3 regions of the Neorhizobium sp. LMR1-1-1.1 genome follow, and region 2 is predicted to be linked to each of the others. Evidence: riboswitches for the same ligand, from Rfam matches in the RefSeq annotation. Region 2 holds a riboswitch; each other region holds the start of a gene.
The links. Region 2 has a riboswitch for thiamine pyrophosphate ahead of thiM (hydroxyethylthiazole kinase). Riboswitches for the same ligand answer to the same signal wherever they lie in the genome.
Positions count from the first base shown of each region.

Region 1: linked by a shared signal. The riboswitch ahead of thiC (phosphomethylpyrimidine synthase ThiC) and the one ahead of thiM (hydroxyethylthiazole kinase) in region 2 are both predicted to bind thiamine pyrophosphate.
Region 3: linked by a shared signal. The riboswitch ahead of thiB (thiamine ABC transporter substrate binding subunit) and the one ahead of thiM (hydroxyethylthiazole kinase) in region 2 are both predicted to bind thiamine pyrophosphate.

Region 1 is NZ_JBEGHE010000036.1:250,239-257,914, forward strand. It holds gene MRBLMR1_RS21560 (thiazole synthase) at 1-625, opposite strand, end outside; gene thiS (sulfur carrier protein ThiS) at 629-826, opposite strand; gene thiO (glycine oxidase ThiO) at 823-1,809, opposite strand; gene thiC (phosphomethylpyrimidine synthase ThiC) at 1,809-3,644, opposite strand; TPP riboswitch at 3,742-3,853, opposite strand; gene MRBLMR1_RS21580 (ABC transporter ATP-binding protein) at 3,952-5,010, opposite strand; gene MRBLMR1_RS21585 (DUF5060 domain-containing protein) at 5,023-6,540, opposite strand; gene MRBLMR1_RS21590 (carbohydrate ABC transporter permease) at 6,568-7,443, opposite strand; gene MRBLMR1_RS21595 (carbohydrate ABC transporter permease) at 7,440-7,676, opposite strand, start outside.
Region 2 is NZ_JBEGHE010000001.1:1,561,396-1,569,071, reverse strand. It holds gene MRBLMR1_RS07550 (DMT family transporter) at 1-110, opposite strand, end outside; gene MRBLMR1_RS07545 (methyl-accepting chemotaxis protein) at 318-2,885, shown strand; TPP riboswitch at 3,029-3,125, shown strand; gene thiM (hydroxyethylthiazole kinase) at 3,175-3,990, shown strand; gene thiE (thiamine phosphate synthase) at 3,987-4,622, shown strand; gene thiD (bifunctional hydroxymethylpyrimidine kinase/phosphomethylpyrimidine kinase) at 4,619-5,443, shown strand; gene moaA (GTP 3',8-cyclase MoaA) at 5,430-6,419, opposite strand; gene MRBLMR1_RS07520 (hypothetical protein) at 6,506-6,643, shown strand; gene MRBLMR1_RS07515 (gamma-butyrobetaine hydroxylase family protein) at 6,640-7,023, shown strand; gene MRBLMR1_RS07510 (monovalent cation:proton antiporter-2 (CPA2) family protein) at 7,048-7,676, shown strand, end outside.
Region 3 is NZ_JBEGHE010000058.1:114,441-122,116, reverse strand. It holds gene MRBLMR1_RS25780 (ABC-F family ATP-binding cassette domain-containing protein) at 1-1,515, shown strand, start outside; gene MRBLMR1_RS25775 (response regulator) at 1,687-2,139, shown strand; gene MRBLMR1_RS25770 (VOC family protein) at 2,241-2,636, shown strand; TPP riboswitch at 2,864-2,969, shown strand; gene thiB (thiamine ABC transporter substrate binding subunit) at 3,009-4,013, shown strand; gene thiP (thiamine/thiamine pyrophosphate ABC transporter permease ThiP) at 4,041-5,660, shown strand; gene MRBLMR1_RS25755 (thiamine ABC transporter ATP-binding protein) at 5,653-6,360, shown strand; gene MRBLMR1_RS25750 (M48 family metalloprotease) at 6,677-7,676, shown strand, end outside.

The DNA of each region.
Region 1 (7,676 bases), on a different contig from region 2:
CCGCCGTGTTGAGCAGCACGGCGTCGTAACCCAGTTCCATGACCGTGGCCGCGTGCGACGGCCGGCCGAGGCCTGCATCGACGATCAGCGGGATTTCGGGAAAGGCAGCCCGCATGGCGACAAGCGCCGATGGATTGCGCGGCCCTGCCGCCGAACCGATCGGCGCGCACCAGGGCATAAGCAACCGGCAGCCCGCGGCCAGCAGCTTTTCGCCGACGACCAGATCGTCCGTCGTATAGGGAAAAACCTCAAATCCTTCGTCGGTGAGGATGCGCGCAGCCTCGACCAGTTCGAAGACATCCGGCTGCAGACTGTCGTGATGGCCGATGACTTCGAGCTTGATCCAATTGGTGCCGAACACTTCCCGCGCCATTTTTGCCGTCAGCACCGCCTCCGATGCGCTGTGGCATCCGGCGGTGTTGGGCAGGATGCGAACACCCAGTTGGCGGATCAGCTCGAAAAACGCGCCGCCCGTCTTGCCGCCGGATGTCTCGCGGCGCAGCGAGACGGTGACGATGCCTGCACCGGAACGCTTGACCGCCTCGGAAAGAATGGCCGGTGACGGATAACGCGCGGTGCCGAGCAGCAGGCGCGATGACAATTCCGCATCATATAGTTTCAGCATGGTTCATCCTCCCTGCATGGGCGACAGGATTTCGATCCGGTCTCCCTCCTGGAGACGCGCATCCGCCCGATCCTCGCGATGGACGAGATCGCCGTTGATGGCGGTAGCCAGCCATTCGCCCTCGTATTCGAGCGCGGCCAGAAGCTCCGCAAGCGTGCGCGTCTCCACGGACTGAGTTTCACCATTGACGATGAGGTTCATAGGGTCAGTTCCTTCTGAAGGGCATAGCCGTTGGAAAGCAGGCCAGCAGCCTTTTTCGCCATGGCCGGCGCCAGCAGAAAGCCGTGGCGGTGCATGCCGGCAATCGCCAATCCGCCTTCCATTTCCACCACCCGCGGAACGTTGTCATCAAAGGCAGGACGGATGCCGACACCGGTTTCCACCACCCGCGCCTCGCCGAAGGCAGGATTCAGCGCATAGGCCGCGTTCAGCAATTCCATCAGCGAGCGCGCCGAAATCGGCCCGTCATCCTCCGTCTCGATCATCGTTGCACCGACCATGAAGCGGTGATCGTCGCGTGGCACGACATAGATCGGATGGCGCGGGTGCAGCATCCGGACCGGACGCGATAGAGCCACATCGGGGGTCTCCAGATAAAGCATTTCGCCTCGCACGCCGCGTAGGCCCGGAATATGGGGAATGGCTGCCGGGCCGGTGCAATCGAGAACGGCGGTATAGTTTTTCCTGGGCGGCGGTCCACAGCCGAGGTGAAACTGTCCGCCATGGTTGCGGATCGCCTTTGCCAGCCCTGCCAATGCCCGGCGCGGATCGAGATGCGCCTCACCTTCGAAGAACAGCGCCTTGTCGAACCGGCCGACAAGCGACGGTTCCAGATCGGCGATTTCGTCTCTGCCAAGCCAGACATGACCGCGTGTGCGCGAAGCAAACCGAGTGAGATCGGCCAAGTCACGCGGCTGCGCCACGACCAGCGTGCCGTTGCGAATGACCGCACCCGGCACCGCCCTGTCCCACCAATCGGCGGCATCGAGCCCGAGTGTCAGCACGATCTCTTCCGCCGCCTCACGCTCGCAATAGGGCGCCAGCATGCCGCCGGCGAAATGCGATGCGCCCTGCCCGATCGTATCCTGATAATCGACGATATCGACATCTTCGCCGCGCCTGAGAAGTTCATAAGCCACCGTGAGGCCGGCAACGCCGGCCCCTTTGACGAGAAACAGAGACATCAGGCCTCACTCCCGGCATTTGCCAATGGGTTTTCCACCGGCATGTAGAGATCACCACCATCGCGATATTTCGCCGCCATCGCCTCAAGCCCCTCCTTCTGCGCCTCGGCGCGGATATCGTGTGAGATCCGCATCGAGCAGAATTTCGGCCCGCACATGGAGCAGAAATGCGCCACCTTGTGTGCGTCCTTGGGAAGCGTCTCGTCGTGGAAATTCCGCGCCGTATCCGGGTCGAGCGACAGATTGAACTGGTCCTCCCAGCGGAACTCGAAACGGGCGCGCGACAGGGCATCGTCGCGCAGCTGCGCCCCCGGATGGCCTTTTGCCAGATCGGCGGCATGGGCTGCTATCTTGTAGGTGATCACACCGGTCTTGACGTCATCGCGATCCGGCAGGCCCAGATGTTCCTTCGGCGTGACGTAGCAGAGCATGGCGGTGCCGAACCAACCGATCATCGCAGCCCCGATGGCCGAGGTGATGTGATCGTAGCCGGGCGCGATATCGGTGGTAAGCGGACCGAGCGTATAGAACGGCGCCTCGCCGCAGGTCTTCAGCTGCTTGTCCATGTTCTCCTTGATCTTGTGCATCGGCACATGGCCGGGGCCTTCGATCATCACCTGGCAATCCTTTTCCCAGGCGATTTTCGTTAGTTCTCCGAGTGTCTCCAGTTCGGCGAACTGCGCGGCATCATTGGCATCGGCAATCGAGCCGGGACGCAGGCCGTCGCCCAGCGAAAAGGTCACGTCATAGGCGCGGGCGATGTCGCAGATCTCGTCGAAATGCTCGTAGAGAAAACTCTCGCGGTGATGATGCAGACACCACTTGGCCATGATCGACCCGCCCCGCGAAACGATGCCGGTGACGCGATTGACGGTGAGGTGGATATAGGAAAGCCGCACGCCGGCATGGATGGTGAAATAATCGACGCCCTGCTCGGCCTGCTCGATCAGCGTATCGCGATAGACCTCCCAGGTGAGATCCTCGGCAATGCCGTTGACCTTTTCCAGCGCCTGATAGAGCGGCACCGTGCCGATCGGCACCGGTGAATTGCGGATGATCCATTCGCGGATATTGTGAATGTTGCGGCCGGTCGAAAGATCCATGACCGTATCGGCGCCCCAGCGGATCGCCCAGACCATCTTTTCCACCTCTTCCGCCATCGACGAGGTGACGGCGGAATTGCCGATATTGGCGTTGATCTTCACCAGAAAATTGCGGCCGATGATCATCGGTTCGCTTTCGGGGTGGTTGATATTTGCCGGAATGACGGCGCGGCCTTCCGCAACTTCGTGGCGTACGAATTCCGGCGTGATGTAATCCGGGATATGCGCACCGAAACTTTCGCCATCCCGCGTCAGGGCTTCCTTCGCAGCCTGCCGGCCGATGTTTTCGCGGATGGCGATGAATTCCATTTCGGGCGTGATGATGCCTGCGCGCGCATAGGCGAGCTGGGTAACCGCACGGCCTGCATTCGCCTTGAGCGGCATGTTGCGGATGGGGAACTCGGGCGTCAGCCGCTCGCCGGTGGCAAAACCGTTATCCTCCGGCTTGACGTGCCGCCCCTCGTATCGGGCGACATCGCCGCGAGAAAGAACCCAGTTTTCGCGCAGGCGCGGAAGGCCTTGGTCGATCGCGACGATATGGGCAGGATCGGTATAGGGGCCGGAACTGTCATAGACTAGGACTGGCGGCTCGCCGGATGTCGGGTGAAGCGCGATCTCGCGCATCGGCACGCGGAGATCGGGATATTCCCTGCCCGCAACATGGATCTTGGTGGAAGCCGGAAATGCGCCCGAGGTAACGGTCGGGCTTTGATTTTTGGCGGCAATATTCATCGTGAGGCTCCAAGTTTCAAGGTTGGAGACCCAGTCCTAGAGCCGGAAAGATGGAAGAACGCCGATCACGGAATCCGGTTTACGGATTTGAGAATTATCGCAGCGTTTTGCACCGTCCCTACGCCAGTATGAACTGGATCAGGTTCAACGGGTCACTGCGCGCGATAGCAGAATCTCAGCCCCTTGACGGGACACCCCTGGTGAATGCGATGAGGCTATGACAGGCGAGCTAGCGGGTCAAGTAGGTGATGCAAGCACCGCGGGAAATCGGAGGGCTCAATCTCGCGGGCTCGCAGTCGGTTTTACCTCAATCGAGCCGCACTTCACTCGCGGGATCGAAGAAGTGGACTTTGGCGGAACTGATCGACAGACGGATCTCCTCACCGGGCGCAAAATCCACCCGGTCGTTGACGACACAGGTGACTTCCGTGCCGCCGACATCGGCCAGAACATGCGTGTCTGCGCCGGTCGGCTCAACCACCTTGATCGTCGCCATGGCGCCATCCTGCGTGCCTACGGCAAAGCCTTGCGGACGGATGCCAACCACGACGTCACCACTGCTTCCACCCTTCGGCAGCGATGGCAGCACCAGTCGCTCTCCGCCCGGAATAAGAAGGGACTGGCCCTCGATCTTGCCGCGCAGAAAATTCATTGAAGGCGATCCGAGGAAGCCGGCCACGAACATGTTATCCGGACGGTCGTACAGCTCCAGCGGGGTGCCGATCTGTTCGACGCAGCCGCCGCGCATGACGACGATTCGATCGGCCATGGTCATCGCCTCGACCTGGTCGTGGGTGACATAGACGATGGTCGACGCCAGTCTCTGGTGAAGCGCCTTGATCTCGGCGCGCATCTGCACACGCAGCTTGGCATCGAGGTTGGAAAGCGGTTCGTCGAACAGGAAGACGTCGGGATCGCGAACGATCGCGCGGCCCATGGCGACGCGCTGGCGCTGGCCGCCGGACAATTGCGACGGCTTGCGCTGCAGGAGCGGGGTCAGTCCGAGAATTTCGGATGCTTCCGCAACCTTCTTGTAGATCTCGGCCTTTTTCATGCCGGAGATTTCCAGCGAGAAGCCCATGTTCTGGGCGACCGTCATCTGCGGATAGAGCGCGTAGTTCTGGAACACCATGGCGATGTTCCGTTCCTTCGGCGACAGCGTGTTGACCACACGCCCGCCGATATCGATACGCCCTGCGGATATGTCCTCGAGGCCGGCGATCATTCTGAGAAGGGTCGACTTGCCGCAGCCTGACGGGCCAACCAGGATGAGGAATTCCCCATCCCGGATGTCGATCGTAACACCCTTGACCACTTCGAGCGCACCAAAGCTCTTGCGCAGATCGGAGACTTGAACCGTCGCCATGATGATACCTCTCTAATGCGTCTTGCGTGGGCGTATGCGCACAGCAAGATATGGCCGGCCCGGCAGCGTCAGCCCGAACGCGGCGGCAAACTGGTTGGTGATATGAGAACCACCGGTAATGCGCTGCGGGTGAACCTTCGGCAGCGGCCCCTTCTCCAGCGGCGTGATGCTCATGTTCCAGACATCGATGAGATCGATTTCCCAGTCGCCATCTTCTTCCGGCAGGCCGAGCGCCCATTCGACCGGCTGATGCTCGCCGAAATAGATGTAACGGACGTCGCCATCCTGAGCCGCGGATACCCGCTTGTAGGTCGTGCCCCGTTCCAGCATGGGGGTCAGGCCATTGACGGCATCCTCCTCGAAGATCTTGCGGAGGAAGTCGATACGCGCCGATGCCTCGCCATGAAGCACGCCGCCCTTTGCCCACCAGAGTTCGTCATTGGCATCGAGGAATGTTTCGCCGTGACCGATATAGCCGCCACGGCAAAGCGTCAGCCAGTAGCGATGAATCAGTTCGTGGCCATCGATATTGCCCCATTCCTTCGGGATATTGCCTTCGTATTCGGGCTCGTCGTTGACGACAGGCTTGCCATAGGCGGCGCGCCAGTCGAGCGTCTTCTTGACGTCCCAGTTCTGGATGCAGACGTGATCCACCCAAGGTTTGCGGTGATCGTAATTCTTGTCCACATCGCCATTGTGGATCGACTTCGGATGGCGCAGCGGATCGCCTTCCTCGATGATCTGGAAGAAGCGGTCCCAGCGTTCCATCGGCTTCGTATCGAGAAGGAAGTCGTATTCGTTGGCGAGCGACCACCAGACATTTCGGTAGGCGGCGATACGCGCGACGATATAACGGAGATATCGGAAATCCTGCTCCTCCGTCATCGTGCAATAGCCCCAGCGGTCATAGGGATGGAAGAGGATGATATCGGCCTCGATCCCCATTTCCATCAGACGGCCGATCTGGTTTTCGAAATGCCGGAAGCATTCGAAATTCGGCCTGTCCATGTCATGGCTGCCATCGGCGCGCTTCTCATAGACGTCGAAGAGCGGCTCGTTGGTGTTGTAGATATAGTCTTTCGGGAATACGCCCATGCGGATCTTGTTGAACGGCGCCGTCTCGAGCGTCCTGAAGGTCTGCTCCTGCAGCTCGACCGTCTGGTGCGTCCAGGCATAGCAGGTCGTGCCGAAGGGCAGGTATGGCTTGCCGTCGGCATAGGCGAAATGAAACTGGTTGCGCACCCGCACCGGGCCGTGAACGCCCGACTTGGCCGGACCAACGGTCAAAGAGCCGTTCAGGCCTGCCAGCGCCTTGTCGCTGGCGGTCGTTACGAAGCGCCAGGCACCCTCGGTGTCCGGGCAGAAGCGTACCTTGTAGACGCCGTCACCATCATAGAAACCGGGAACCGTTACGTCGCGATTGCCGAGCGAAAACGTCGCGGCGAAACTGACGTCGAGATAGGGATTGCCGCCTGCGGGACCCTTGGCGGAAAACTCGAAGACATCCCAGCGGCTCACTTGTTCTGACATTTCTAACTCCTGAATATGATTGGATTTTCAGCCCTTGACCGCACCTGAAGTCAGTCCGCTGACGAAGTATCTCTGGAAGATCATGTAAACGAGGATGGCGGGGAACACGGTCATCGCGATCGCCGCATTCAGCTGGCCGTAATCGGTCGAGAACTGCCCCTGGAAGGACATCAGGCCGAGCGGCAGGGTCCACATGTGACGGTCCTGCAGCAGCACCAGCGCCATGGCGAATTCGTTCCAGGTGGAAACGAAATCGAGGATCAGAAGCGCAGCCAGCACCGGCAGCGAGATCGGCAGGAATATCCGGCGAAAAACCGTGACATGCGAGGCCCCGTCGATCAGCGCCGCTTCCGACAACTCCTTCGGCACCGCCTTGAAGAAGCCGTGCAGAATGAAGACCTGATAGGGCACGCCGAAGGCCAGATAAGGCAGGATGACGCCGGGATAGGTATCGATCAGGCCGAAACCGTTCACCAGGGTGAAGATCGGCGCCAGCATGACCTGGAACGGGATCATCGCACCGAAGAGAAAGAACAAAAGCAGCAGTTTGCCGAAACGCAGCCTGATCCTTGCCAGAGCATAGGCGGCCATCGCCGAAAACATCAGGCCGAGCGGCACCTTGATGACGGTGATGATGACGCTGTTCTTGAACGTCGTCTCGAAATTGCCGCGCGCCCAGGCGCCGGAAAAGTTGTTCCAGGCGATGGCTTCCGGCGGCGTGAAGGCGCTTGTTGCCATAACCTCGGCATTCGACTTGAGCGCCGTGAATGCGATCAGAACGACGGGCGCAATCCAGACCAGCGCAAAGGTGACGAGGATTATCCAGAGGATGATCAGAAAAGGGTCCCGGCGCGGCTTGAGCAGCAAGGCGTCGTCTTCCTGGCGGGGTGCTATAGCAGTCATTCGCCTGCTCCTTCATCACGTTGCGACCAGCGCAGGTAGGGAACTACGATGGTCAGCGTGACCAGAAGCAGGATGACCGAAATCGCCGAGCCTCTGCCGAAATCGAAGATCTGCATCGACTGCATGAAGGCCCATAGAGCCAGCATCTGTGTCGACTGGGCCGGGCCACCACCGGTCATGCCGTAGACGATATCGAAGGCCTTGAGGGAGGAGATGGTCGACAGGACGAGGAC
Region 2 (7,676 bases):
GGAATGCTGAGGTCATGCGTCAATGCCTTGACCATCGCGTCATTGCAGGAAAACACCGCCATCGCGGTCGCCATGAGCAGCGCACCGCGCGTGTTATCCGACAATGCCATCCCGATTCCTCCACCCTTTGCGTCCCGTCTTTACGTGATCGGCAAGTTTGCTGCCAGCAGATTTCCATCTGATTTTTCCGCGCGCAAATGTCGCCGGCTGCCATTAACGGTTGCTCAACCGAAAGTGGCCATCGTGTGCAGATGTTCCCGCATGAGGCTGGAATCGCTCCGTTGTGCACACATGCAATCGTGCCTTCAGCGCAGCTAATGACGGGGAAAAAATTGTTTATCGATCGACTTTTGCAAAGCCGGAAAATTGTAACCAAGGTTCTTCTGTTCGTTGTTCCTCTCGTTCTGCTGATCGCGGGCGTGGGCCTTGCCGGATATTACACGGCCAATACTCTGAATGGCCATATGACCGTGACCCGCGCCACGATTGAGAACATCGGCGATTTCGAGCGCCTTCAGTCGAGTTTGCAGGAATATTCCGCGACGCCGAATGAAAAGACGCTTTCGGCACTAAGAGCCGATATCGACACCCAGCAACAGGGCGTCGGTGTGCTCGAGGGACTTCTGACAAGCGAAGGGGATCGATCACGGGTTGCACCGGTTATGGGGCTCGCCTCGGCAATGCGCAGTCATGTCGATGCGCTGTGGGCCGTCAAGCTGCTGCGGGACGAAACGGATGCGCAGATGGCCAGCGCCGCGACGGAAATCGATACGCTCGGCACGGAAGTGGAAGCGCAGGTGGGCAGCCTGCGCAAGCAGAGCGCCGGCAAGGAGAAATTTGCCAAGGGCATGTTGCTGGAAGCCTATGCCTATAACGCCATTTCGGGCAGGGTCTCGGACTTGCGTGAAGCAATGCGTCGTGCCGAAAGCGACGATGCGGCCATCAATACGGCCAAGCTCTACCTCGGCCCATTGGAAGAGGAATTCGCAAAGATCAGCACTCTCGTATCGGAAAAGGCGGGCAAGGCTTTCGATCCGGCGCGACAGGCCGCTGCCAGCTTGAAAGCGACCATTGCCGGCGAAGCCCCGATCGCCGACAAGGCACAGGCGGTGCGTGTTGGAACAAGTGCCCTCATGCCGATCCAGCGAGATTTGGATAATCTGTCCAACAGCCGGGCCGTAACGGCGGCTGAACGGTTTGTCGGTCTTGAAGGTGATGTGGCCGTCCAGCGTGAGCTGCTTGCCCAGACAGAGGATTCGCTGCGCAGGATCGATGAGCTCAAACTGCTTGTCGAGCGGATGAGCGGTACGATGAGCGAGGCTTCGCAGAAGCCGCTTCTTGAATCGACGGCGGGTTTGCGTACCGTCTCGGCGCGTGTTTCTGAACTTGCCAAGACCAACTTCACCATGGCTGGCTTTGCTGTGAAGCTGGAGCCGCTTCTCGCATCGCTGGACGCCGGATCGACAAAGCTGATCGTGATTGCTTCCGACTGGCAGAAGAAGAGGGCGGAAGCCACGGCCACTCTGACCGGCGCAATGGCCGGGCTGAAAAATTTCGTTGCCCAGGCTCAGGAAGTCGGCAAGGAAGACAGTGAGCGGTCGGCAAACCTTTCGGTCGTCGCCATGGTGGTCGGTACGATATTGGCGATCGCTGGCGGCCTGATGCTGGTCGAGACATTGCGCGGCCCTCTGCGCCGGGTGACCGAAGTGATGAAGCGTCTTGCCGACGGCGACCTGGAGGTTTCGATCGAAGGCCGCGAGCGTGGCGATGAGATCGGTGACATGGTTCGTTCCGTTACGGTATTCCGCGACGCTGCGAGAGAAAATGTTCGGCTGGAGCAGGAAGCCGCCGCCGCCCGGGAGCTCTCTTCGGCGGAAGCAGAACAGCGTGCCGGCGAACGTGCCCGCATCGCGGCCGATCAGCAGCATGCGTTGACCGCGCTCTCGGGCGTGCTCGGCAATCTGGCCGAGGGCGATCTGGCAACGGGGATGGACGAAAATCTCCCGGCAGATTTCGTCATGATGGCCAGAACCTACAATCAGGCTGTCGATGCTCTGCGTGCGACTTTGTCCGAAGTCGGTTTTGCGGCGCAGGAGATCAATGGCGGTACGGCCAATCTTTCCGCCTCCGCCGACGATCTGGCGAAACGCACGGAACAGCAGGCGGCAGCACTGGAAGAAAGCTCTCGGGCGTTGCGCCACTTGAGCGATGTTGTGCGCAGCACCGCAACCAATGCCCGTCAGACGTCTCAATCGGTCAACGAGACCGAAGAGTTCGCCGTCCGCTCAGGCGAGGTCGTGGCACGCGCAGTCAATGCCATGGGCGAGATCAGCCGCTCCTCCGACAAGATCAGCCAGATCATCGGCGTCATTGACGAGATCGCCTTTCAGACGAACCTCCTGGCGCTGAATGCCGGCGTCGAGGCTGCTCGCGCTGGTGAAGCAGGCCGCGGTTTTGCTGTTGTCGCCCAGGAGGTCCGCGAACTGGCCCAGCGCTGCGCGGGTGCGGCTCGCGAGATCAAGCAGTTGATTTCGGCAAGTGCAACGCAGGTCGAAAGCGGCGTGCAGCTCGTCGAGGAAACCGGCGAAGCACTCTCCAGGATCATTGCTCACGTCACCGATGTTCGAAAACTGGTGGCACAGATTTCCTCGGCTGCCGCAGAGCAGTCCACCGGCATCACGCAGGTCACGCAGGCTGTCAACGACGTCGAACTGATAACCCAGCAGAATGCCGCCATGGTCGAGGAGAACAATGCCGAAATACGTGGCCTGCGTCACCGGGTGGAGGATCTGACCCAGAAGATCGGCCGCTTCAGGACCAGCGACAGCAGCGGGACCTATTACCAGGAGCCTCAGCCGCGTTTGCACCGTAGCAGCGCCGCATGACGTGAAGGCAGATGCCCAGAACCTCGTGAAACTTCAAAAGCCGCCGCCAGATACGACGGCGGCTTTCGGGGCTAAGGCTAAGCCCGCATCTTGCCGCATTTGAGTAAAAAGGCTGGAATCGCGGATCATCATCCGGTAGTTGTTGATCATGACAGGGGCGTCCGGCGAAAGCCGGGCTGAGAAGTACCCTTTGAACCTGAACCAGATCATGCTGGCGGAGGGAGTCGTTCGGGTCTTCGTTCTTGACGTCGCATCCCCACGTCCACCTCCGCCTCAAAAGGAGGCGCAGATGGCAGACGAGTCCGCTCAATCATTGAAACCCGGCGCATTGCTGGCAGCGATGCGGCAGAAAAATCCATTGGTGCAGAACATCACCAATTTCGTCGCGATGAACATTGCCGCCAACGTGATGCTGGCTGCGGGCGCATCGCCTGCAATGGTGCACAGCCCGGAAGAGGCGGCGGAATTCGCAGGCATAGCGGCGGCACTGACCGTCAATATAGGGACCATCTCGCCGGACTTTTTCGACGGCATGAAGCAGGCCGCAGAGGCTGCAAGCGAAGCGGGAAAACCCTGGATACTCGATCCGGTCGCGCATTTCGCGACCGCCTATCGGCGTGCCGCCGTTTCAGCGCTTCTGGAGCACAGGCCGACGGTGATCCGCGGCAACGCTTCCGAAATCATTACGCTTGCCGGAGAGCATGCATCGGGGCAGGGGGTGGATTCCGGTGATAGCGTGGCTTCCGCGCAGGCTGCTGCCCGCGCTCTTGCCATTCGTCATGGCTGTGTCGTCGCCGTGACCGGGGAACGGGATTTCGTCACCGACGGTCATCGTGCCGTTCATGTTCTCGGTGGATCTGCGCTGATGCCGAAAGTGACGGCGCTCGGTTGCTCGTTGACCTGTGTCATCGGCGGTTTTGCAGCAACCGTGCCGGACAAGCCGTTTGAGGCAACGCTTGCGGCGCTTGCCTTGTTTGCTGCAGCTGGCGAACTGGCGGGACGGGACGCTCATGCGCCGGGGTCCTTTGCCGTGCGTTTCCTCGATCTGCTTGCGGAAGTGACGCCGGATGCCGTTGATGCCGTAGCGCGGGTGATACCGGCATGAAGCAGTTCGACCTTTCCCTTTATCTGGTGCTGGACCCGGATCTTTGTCGCGTGATCGGCATGGTCGAGACGGCGCGACTTGCCGTGCTGGGCGGGGCAACGATGGTGCAGTTGCGCGACAAGCAGGCAACGACCGCAGAGATGATCGCGACGGGCCTGCAGCTGAAGGCTGCCCTTTCAGGGGCCGGCGTGTCGCTGATTGTCAACGATGATGTGGAGGCCGCGCTCGCGATCGGTGCAGACGGTATTCATGTCGGGCAGGAAGACATGAATGCGACGGAGGTTCGAAAGCGTGTTGGCGATAGGCTAATCCTTGGTCTCTCCGTAGAGACGGAAGATCTGGCGCGACGGGTCGATCCGGCGGTGGTTGATTATGTCGGCGTCGGCCCGGTCTTTGCGACCGGCACGAAGCCGGATCACAAGCAGCCGATCGGTTTTGAAGGCCTTGCGCGGATCGTGGCGGCATCCCCGATACCCGCAGTGGCGATCGGCGGCGTCAAGGTTCAACATGTCGAAGAAATCTTTCGCGCAGGGGCAAAGGGTCTCGCGGTCGTATCTGCCATATGCGGATCGCCCGATCCCCAAGGTACCACACGATTGATCGCCGATAAAATTGCGGAGGCCAAGAAATGACGATTCGCAATGTCTTGTCGATTGCCGGCTCCGATCCATCCGGCGGCGCCGGCATACAGGCGGACCTCAAGGCATTTTCCGCCCGCGGCACTTATGGCATGGCAGCGCTGACGGCGTTGACGGCCCAGAATACGCAGGGCGTGACCGCCATTCATGCGTTGCCTCCGGAGTTCGTTCGCGCCCAGATCGAGGCGATTTTTGCCGACATAAGGGTCGATGCGGTGAAGATTGGCATGATCGCCAATGCGCAGATTGCGCGCACCGTTGCAGAATTGCTTGAGACCCATGCAATGGGTATTCCGATCGTGCTTGATCCGGTGATGGTCGCAAAGGGTGGCGCTCCGCTTCTTGCCTCCGATGCCGGTCAAGCGGTTATCGACCGGCTGCTGCCGCTTGCTTCCGTCATCACGCCGAACCTTCCCGAAGCTGCAGTCCTGCTGGGCGAGAATGAGGCTAAGACACGGGCGGAAATGGCCAGCCAGGCGACGGGTTTGCTGCAGCAAGGACCGGGTGCCGTGCTGATCAAGGGAGGCCATCTCGCCAGCGACGACAGTCCGGATGTACTGGTGGATGTTGGTGGCGTGACCTGGTTTGAAGGGCCGCGAACGACGACAAGGAACACCCATGGCACCGGCTGCACCCTGTCGAGCGCCATTGCCGCCGAACTTGCCAAGGGACGATCCATGGTGGAGGCGGTGAAGTTGGCGAAAGCTTATCTGGCCGAGGCTATAAACGCTGCCGACACCTTATCGGTCGGCAGCGGACACGGGCCGGTCAATCATTTCGTCGAGCTGTGGGAGGATGAGGTCACCCGCCGGTGACGCTCATGTGTCGCGCGACCGCGGGGCGTTTGTGAGTGCGGTCGATGATGAAGTCATGGCCTTTCGGCTTGCGGGTGATCGCTTCATCGATAGCATTGGCGAGGTAATCATCATCGTCAGAGCCGCGCAAGGCGGAACGCAGGTCCGCGGCGTCGTTCTGGCCGAGACACATGTAGAGCGTGCCGGTGCAGGTGAGACGTACGCGATTGCAGCTTTCGCAGAAATTATGCGTCATCGGCGTGATGAAGCCTAATCGTCCATTTGTTTCCTTTACCTCGACATAACGGGCGGGACCGCCTGTCTTGTAAGGAATTTCGGAAAGAGTGAACTGCTCTTCAAGGCTTTCCCGAACCTGCGACAGGGGGAGATAGCGGTCAGTGCGGTCCTCTTCGATCTCGCCCATCGGCATGGTCTCGATCAGCGTCAGGTCCATGTCCCGGCCATGTGCGAAACGGATCATTTCCGGGATTTCATGCTCATTGAAATCCTTCAGCGCCACGGCATTGAGCTTGATCTTGATCCCGGCTTTCTGGGCAGCATCAATACCGTTCATGACCTGACGGAAATTGCCCCAGCGGGTGATAGCCTTGAATTTCGCTTCGTCGAGCGTGTCGAGCGAAACATTGATGCGGCGCACACCGTTGTCATGAAGCTCTTGCGCATAACGGGCAAGCTGCGAACCATTGGTCGTCAGCGTCAGCTCATCGAGCCTTCCTGCATCGATTTGTTTTCCAAGCGCCTCGACCAGGAACATGATGTTCTTGCGCACAAGCGGTTCGCCGCCTGTGAGTCTCAATTTGCGAACACCCTTCGCGATGAAGGCGGAACAGAGACGTTCCAGCTCTTCGAGCGTCAGCAGGTCCTTCTTCGGCAGAAAAGTCATATTTTCTGCCATGCAATAGGTACAGCGGAAATCGCAGCGATCCGTCACTGACACACGAAGATAAGTCACCGCACGACCAAACGGATCGATCATCGGTGCCTGGGCCGATGCTGGATTGCCGAACAATGGTGGGGTAACGATGGAATTCAAGTCAATATACTCCTGATTGCCGGAATCTGGTGGTCATCATCGATGACGTCAAGCTTTATACCGACAAAGCGGATGGCACTTTGATCAAAACGGCGCGACGCGCAGGGTTGCGGCGAATTGATGAAATCCATAATCCTGAGCGGGTGAAATTGGAAGAGCGGATATGACCGAGGTTTCGAACGACAGCTGGCCCACCGAACTGCGTGTGGCCGAAGACAAGCGGACGTTGACGGTGACATTCGACGATGGAGCGCGTTTTGCGCTGCCCGCCGAGCGGCTGCGCGTTCTCTCGCCCTCGGCCGAGGTTCAAGGCCATGGTCCAGGCCAAAAGGTGACGGTTCCCGGCAAGCGTATGGTGGCAATCCGAAATTTGGTTGCGGCCGGAAATTATGCCGTGCGAATTGCTTTCGACGACGGACACGACAGTGGAATTTTCACCTGGCGTTATCTGCGCGAGTTGGGAACGAATGGTGACGATCTTTTTCGACAATACGAAGAGGATCTGGCTGCTAAGGGCCTGAGCCGAGACGGCGCGCGAGCGCGTTAACAGGATAAGCAAGGGGAAAAGCGGGTGGCGGCAGAATCGAATGCAGGTGAACTGGTACAGGTCGTGGCGCTTTTGGGCGCAGGCGTTATCGCCGCGCCGCTGTTCAAGCGTATAGGGCTTGGCTCGGTTCTCGGTTATCTGGCGGCAGGCCTGGTTGTCGGCCCATTCGGCCTGAAGCTGGTCTCCGATCCACAAGCCATCCTCCACATTGCCGAACTCGGCGTGGTCATGTTCCTCTTCATCATTGGGCTGGAAATGCAGCCCTCGCGCCTATGGAGCATGCGCAAGGATATATTCGGCCTCGGCGCACTTCAGGTTTGCGCCTGTATTGTGGCGCTGATGGCGATTGGAATGGGGTTTGGCCAGACGGCTCCCGTTGCCTTCGTGGCAGGGACAGGTTTCGTCCTGACATCGACGGCAATCGTCATGCAGATGCTGCAGGAGCGCAATCATCTGCATACCCCGAAAGGCCAACATATCGTCTCGATCCTGCTCTTCGAGGATTTGGCCATTGTACCCCTGCTGGCGATTGTCGCGCTCCTTGCTTCGCACGGTGAGACCGTATCCATCATGGAACGTTTCCAGTCTGTTGCTATCGGCTTCGCCGCGCTGGTGGCTCTCGTTCTTGCTGGACGTTATCTTCTCAACCCCTT
Region 3 (7,676 bases), on a different contig from region 2:
CTGCTCGAACATCTGGGCCTGACCGGCGAAGAAGATCCGAACCGGCTGTCCGGCGGCGAAGCGCGCCGTGCAGCACTTGCCCGTGTCATGGCACCGGAACCCGATATCCTTCTGCTCGACGAACCGACCAACCATCTCGACCTGCCGACCATCGAATGGCTGGAAGACGAGTTGCGCAAGACGCGCAGCGCACTTGTCGTCATCAGCCACGACCGTCGTTTTCTTGAAAAGGTCTCCAACGCCACGGTCTGGATCGATCGCGGCACCGCCCGAAGGCTGTCTCGCGGCTTCGGCCATTTCGAAGCCTGGCGTGATCAGGTTCTCGAAGAGGAAGAGATCGAACAGCACAAGCTCGGCAAGGCGATCGAGCGCGAAGAGCACTGGATGCGCTACGGCGTTACCGCACGACGCAAGCGCAACATGCGCCGTGTTGGCGAATTGCAGGCAATGCGCGCCGCCTATCGCGGCCATAACGGACCGCAGGGCAGCGTTCAGGCCTCGGTTGCCGAGGGTCGCGAGTCCGGCAAGCTGGTCGTTGAAGCCGAAAACATCACAAAGGCATACGAGGAGCGCACAATCGTGGCGCCCTTCTCCATCCGCGTGCATCGCGGTGACCGCATCGGTCTGGTCGGCCCGAACGGCGCCGGCAAGACAACGCTCCTGAAGATGCTGACCGGCCAGCTGGAGCCCGACAGCGGCTGGGTCAAGCTCGGCACGAACCTGGAAATCGCAACCCTCGACCAGAAGCGCGAGGACCTCGATCCCGAGGATACCCTGTCCCATTATCTGACCGATGGTCGCGGCGAGACCCTGCTGGTCAACGGCGAACAGCGCCATGTTGCCGGTTACATGAAGGATTTCCTGTTCCAGCCTGAACAGATCCGCACGCCGATCAAGAACCTGTCGGGTGGCGAGCGCGCCCGTCTGATGCTGGCCCGCATGCTGGCAAGGCCTTCGAACCTCTTGATCCTCGACGAACCGACCAATGATCTCGACATCGAGACGCTGGACCTGCTGCAGGAAATCGTCGCTGGCTATAACGGCACCGTCATCCTCGTCAGCCACGACCGTGACTTCCTCGACCGGACCGTGACCTCGACTATCGCCCCGGCCACCCCGGATGCGCCCGATGGCCGCTGGATCGAATATGCCGGCGGCTACACCGACATGCTGGCGCAGCGCAAGGGCGCGCAGGAAGAGCGGAAAAAGGCGGAGAAAGCAGCCGAAAAGCCGAAGGCCGAAAACGCAGCCTCTTCCTCCGACGCACCCAGAGCCAAGGGAAAGCTCTCCTACAAGCAGAAGTTCGCGCTGGAGAATATTCCCAAGGAAATGGAAAAGGCCGAAGCCGAGATCGCTCTGCGAGAAAAGAAGATGGCCGATCCCAACCTCTTCACCAAGGACCCGGCAAGCTTCAACAAGTTGGCTGCCGAGATGGAAAAGCTGCGCGAAAAGCTGACCCAAATGGAGGAGGAATGGCTGGAGCTGGAAATGTTGCGCGAGGAAATCGAGGGTTGAGCACGATGCGACAGGCATCCGAAAATTAAATATTTGTTAGCCTTAACAAATATTTAATCAAGAAAATCAGTGTCTCGCCCCGGAACAATCCAGACATTCATCGCGTTTGGTGCGTGTCAGGTTGCTAAAACATGCAACTGGCAAAACCGAGATGAACTCTGGAGATGTCCAATGCTGACAAGTGTATCGCGTCGTCGGCTGGCAAATGAGGCGATGAATCAGCGCGTATTGATTATCGAGGATGAGTTTCTGATTGCGCTCGACGTGGCCGACACGATCGAGAACATGGGCCTGAAGGTGGTGGGGCTGGCGAATGCCCGCAAGCATGCACTTTCGCTCGCAGCCCATGCGGATATCGCGCTCGTCGATGTCAATCTCGCCGATGGCCGGACGGGACCGGAAATCGGCCGCGAACTTGCCGAACAATATGGCCTCACGGTCGTATTCATGACCGGCAATCCGGAAGATATCGCGGATGGCGTAGAAGGAACACTCGGCGTTCTGACTAAACCCGTCATGCCTGAAGTAGTCGAACAGACGATCGGTTATGCGATCGCCAACCGCCTCGGCGGCATGGCCATCGTTCCCCGCGAACTCAAGGTTTTTCGCGGAAACGCAAACTGAGTCAAAATTCCGGCATGGACTTGTCGAATCCGTGCCGCATCTTTCGTCCTTGGAGGAAGGGCGCCAGCTGATGGCGTCCATAATCAAGGAGGAATCGCGACATGCGGATGATTTTCGTGAACCTGCCGGTGGCGGATCTTCAGGCTTCAACGGCGTTTTACACGGCGCTGGGCTTCAACAAGAACCCCGATTTTTCCGATGACACCGCAAGTTGCATGGTCGTCAGCGAGCAGATCTACGTGATGCTTCTCACCCACGACAAGTTCCGCATGTTCATCAATGGCGATATCTCCGACGCCAGGAAGACGAAAGAGGTGCTGAACTGCCTTTCCGCATCGAGCCGCGACGAGGTTGACGGCTTCAAGGCAAAGGCGCTTGCCGCAGGAGGTGGCGAATGGAAGCCGAACATGGAAATGGGCCCTATGTACGGCTGCAGCTTCCAGGACCTCGACGGCCATGTCTGGGAAGTCATGTATATGGACATGTCCGGTGGGTGATCCACTGGCAATTGCGGCTCACCGATAAAAGCCCCCTCCCAACCATCCCCACAAGGGGGAGGGCTAACCTCGACGTGTCGCTTATGCCCGATTGGAAACAAGCGGGTGCGGCGGTTTTTTGTCCCCCTTTTTGGCGGAGATGGCCGGCAGGCCAGAGGGGAATTTTCATGAAGAGAACGATTGTGTTGCCCCTCTTGCCAGCATGAAGCGAGACCGGTAAATCTTTGCACGCTCTAACGGGGTGCCCTGCGTCTGCTGGGCTGAGAGGCGAAACGCCAACCCGCGGAACCTGATCCGGCTAACACCGGCGGAGGGATTAGACGGCTCGCAACCAGCGCCTATTCCCCACATCGACATTTTGAGGAGGCGCTGATGCGCGGGATTTCGAATTTTCTTCTGGCCGCCACGGCCATGCTTTTTACCCCTTTTGCTGCTGAAGCTCAGGACAAGACGCTCACCGTCTATACCTATGAGAGCTTCACCTCCGACTGGGGTCCCGGCCCGAAGATCAAGGCCGAGTTTGAAAAGACCTGCGCCTGCACCGTCAATTTCGTCGGCGTTGCCGATGGCGTGGCGCTTCTCACCCGTCTAAAGCTGGAAGGTACGGGATCGGAAGCCGATATCGCGCTCGGCCTCGATACCAGCCTGATCTCCGAAGCCAAAGCCACCGGCCTTTTCGAGGCGAACGGCGTCGATGCAGGCGCCGTCAAGGTTCCCGGCAATTATGCAGACGACACGTTCATTCCCTATGACTACGGCCACTTCGCCGTCATCTACGATACGCAAACGATCAAGAACCCGCCGAAGAGCCTCAAAGATCTGATCGAGGGGGACGCTTCGCAGAAGATCGCCATTCAGGACCCGCGCACCTCGACGCCGGGTCTCGGCCTTCTGCTCTGGGTAAAGTCCGTCTATGGCGACAAGGCGCCGGAAGCCTGGGCGAAACTCAGGGACCGGGTTCTGACCGTCACTCCCGGCTGGTCGGAAGCTTATGGCCTGTTCACCAAGGGCGAAGTGCCGATGGTGCTCTCCTATACAACCTCGCCGGCCTATCACATGGTCGAGGAAAAAAACGACCGCTATCAGGCCGCAAGTTTTTCGGACGGCCATTACATCCAGATCGAAGTCGCCGGCATGCTGAAACACGCCCGGGATAAGGATCTGGCGAAAAGCTTCCTGACGTTTCTGATATCGCCGGCCGCACAGGATATCATTCCGACCACCAATTGGATGATGCCAGCCGCCGCCGCCCCGCTGCCTGAGGCTTTCGACAAGCTTGTAAAGCCGGAAAAGACGCTGCTGATCGGCTCCGACGAGGTTGCGAAGAACCGTCAGGCTTGGATCGACGAATGGCTGACCGCCATGAGCAAGAAGTGACATGTCGAAACGGGCGGAATATCGCATTTGCTGACGACTGCTGAAAGACGACGCGGCATCGTTGCTGGCCTTGTCGTGCTTGCCGCCGTCATAGTCTTTGTCGGCACGGCGATCGCGACGCTGCTGGCCTGGGATGGCGATCAATCGGCATCCCGGCTTTTCACCGCCTATACCTGGAGCATTCTGCGCTTCACGCTTTGGCAGGCGGCCCTGTCGACCTTGCTGTCGGTTGCCTTCGCCATTCCGGTAGCGCTGGCACTGGCTCGCCGCCCCCGCTTTGCAGGCAGAGCCTGGATTCTTCGCCTCATGGCCTTGCCCATGGGCCTACCGGCACTCGTCGGCGCGCTCGGCCTCCTCGGCGTCTGGGGCAGGCAAGGAGTTTTGAACGGCTGGCTTACTGCCGCCGGACTGGAACACCCGGTCAGCGTCTACGGCCTTTCCGGCATTCTGCTTGCCCACACTTTCTTCAATATCCCGCTTGCCGTGCGCCTGCTGCTTGCCGTACTTGAGCGACTGCCGGCGGAGTACTGGCTTCTGTCGGCCAGCCTCGGCATGAAACCGCTCTCGATCTTCCGCTTTGTCGAATGGCCGGCGCTCGCGCGTGTCGTGCCAGGCGTCGCGGGGCTGATCTTCATGCTCTGCGCCACCAGCTTCACGCTAGTCCTCGTGCTCGGCGGCGGCCCGGCTGCAACCACGCTGGAAGTGGCGATCTACCATGCCCTGCGCTTCGATTTCGACCCGCCCCGCGCGGTCGCACTCGCCTTTCTGCAGATTGCCCTCACCGCAGCCGTGATCGGCCTCATCGCGTTTCTGCCGGCGGCAACCGATACGGTCTGGACCGCAGGCCGAAAGGTCTTGCGCCTCGACGGGCGCTCATCCGCATCCCGCCTGTGGGATGGCCTCATCATTGCTGTCGCCGTCATCTTCGTCGCCTCGCCGCTCTTCTCGGTTTTGGTCGCTGGCCTTCGTGCGGATCTCTGGAAACTCGTCAACGGACCACGCTTCATTCAGGCAGCCACGACAAGCCTTGTGATCGCCGTAACCGCCGCAGTGATCGCCGTCTCCGCATCGCTCGCCATCATCACGGCGCGGCAGGCGATCAGGGACCGGCGTGATCCCAATATTGCTGCACGGCTTCTATCGACCTCGCTCGCCGGCACATCCTCGCTTGTGCTCGTCGTCCCGCCAATCATTCTCGGCACCGGCTGGTTTTTGGTGCTTCGGCAATTCGGCAATGTCGCAGCGTTCGCCCCCTTTCTCGTCGCCTTCATCAATGCTCTGATGGCATTGCCCTTCGCCGTGCGGGTGCTCGAACCGGCACTGGATGACCACCACCATCAGACCGCCCGGCTGGCCACCTCACTCGGCATCAGCGGCCCTGCCAAGTGGCGGCTAATCGATCTCCCCGTCCTGACACGCCCGATACTCACCGCCCTCTCCTTCGCTATGGCACTTTCCCTCGGCGATCTCGGTGCGGTTGCCCTGTTCGGCTCCAGCGAGCTCGTCACCCTGCCCTGGCTGGTCTACAGCACGCTATCGAGTTACAGAACAAATGATGCGGATGGGCTGGCGCTGATCCTCGGCGTGATCTGCCTTGCCCTGACCATACTCGGCACCGCGGGCAAAAAGGAAAACGCGAATGCATGACGGCATCGTCCTCGACAAGGTCGCGCTGACGCTCGGCAAGACGAGTTTCGCTTTCGATTGCCGCATCGAACCGGGCGCAGTCACCGCGATCGCCGGCCCGTCGGGCGCAGGAAAATCGACGCTGCTCAATCTGATTGCCGGTTTCGAACGTCCGCAATCAGGCCACATCCTTATCGCCGGAATCGACCAGACCTTGAGCCACCCGTCGGAAAGACCGGTCTCGGTAGTCTTCCAGGATCACAACCTCTTCGCCCATCTCGACATCTTCACCAACGTCGCGCTTGGCCTCAACCCGTCTTTGCGGCTTTCCCCGCAAGACAGGGACCGCGCCGAAAACGCCTTGGTGCGTGTTGGTCTTGCCGGATTCGGCAAGCGCATGCCGGGCTCGCTATCGGGAGGAGAAAAACAGCGGGCAGCATTTGCCCGGGCTTTGCTGCGCAACAAGCCGGTGCTCCTGCTGGACGAACCCTTCGCAGCGCTAGACACCGATCTGCGTCTGCAAATGTCCGCCCTTCTTCTTGACCTGCATAAGGAAAATGCAAATACCGTGGTCATGATAACCCATGACCGCGAGGAAATTGCCCGCATTGCAGATCGCATCCTGCATGTCGAAAAGGGGCAGATCGCTACCGACGAAGCAAAGGCGGATTACCTTTCGCGATTTGCCGCACCCGTTTCGGCCCTATCCGGCACTGTGTGAACGAAAGTCATCAAGCGTGCATGGGCACCGCCACAATTTGGACGTGGCCCAATGGCATCGGCGTTCAAGTTTATTTTCTTTTCATACCCAGTAGGCAATACATATTCATTTAGGAATATCTGTGCAGTTGGCGCGAAAGACGGTAAGCGACAACGGGCGGAAGACGAAGCCAGACGCGACGGCAGGATGCCGAAGTGTAATTCCGGAGATGGTAGTGCAGGCGAAGACTGTAAAGACGGATCGTGCCAGGTGGCCGAGATTTTGGCAGCGTAGCCGCGCATTCCGTTCCGCAGCCACACTCTTTGCCGTCACCTCGATGCTTTACGGCTGCCAGTCGATCTTCGACCAGGCCTATACACCCAATGTATCGCCGTCGGAAAACCCGCAGACTGTCGACCAGGTTCAGAAGAATGACCCGCGTGCCGCAATGGGCGCCCGCGAGCATCCGCGCATTGTCGCAAGTTACGGCGGCGAATATCGCGATGCGAAGACCGAGCGTCTGGTCGCGCGTATCACCGGTGCATTGACGGCCGTTTCGGAAAATCCAACCCAGTCCTTCCGCATCACCATTCTGAATTCGCCGGCAATCAACGCCTTCGCGCTGCCAGGCGGTTATCTCTATGTCACACGCGGTCTGCTGGCGCTCGCCAACGATGCGTCGGAAGTGGCGGCCGTCCTGTCGCACGAAATGGGCCACGTCACCGCCAATCACGGCATCGAGCGTCAGAAGCGGGAAGAGGCGGAAGTCATTGCCAGCCGAGTCGTCGCCGAGGTCCTGTCGAGCGATCTCGCCGGCAAGCAGGCGCTCGCACGTGGCAAGCTGCGTCTCGCCGCCTTCTCCCGCCAGCAGGAATTGCAGGCGGATGTTATCGGCGTGCGCATGCTCGGCGAAGCCGGATATGATCCTTATGCAGCCGCTCGCTTCCTTGATTCCATGGCAGCCTACGCCCGCTATTCCGCCGTCGATCCAGATAACGACCAGAGCCTCGACTTCCTTTCAAGCCACCCGAATTCGGCCCAGCGTGTCGATCTCGCGCGCCGCCATGCCCGCGCCTTCGGCCAGGAAGGCGTCGGCGACCGTGGCCGCGATTATTATCTCGCCGGCATCGACGGTCTCCTTTACGGCGACAGCCCGCAGGAAGGTTATGTTCGAGGCCAGACGTTCCTACACGGCAGCCTCGGCATCCGTTTCGATGTTCCGCCGGATTTCCGGATCGACAACAAGGTCGAGGCGGTGCTCGCAACCGGCCCCGGCGAAAGCGCCATCCGTTTCGATGGCGTTGCCGCCGGCGACAATAACAACCTGACGAATTACC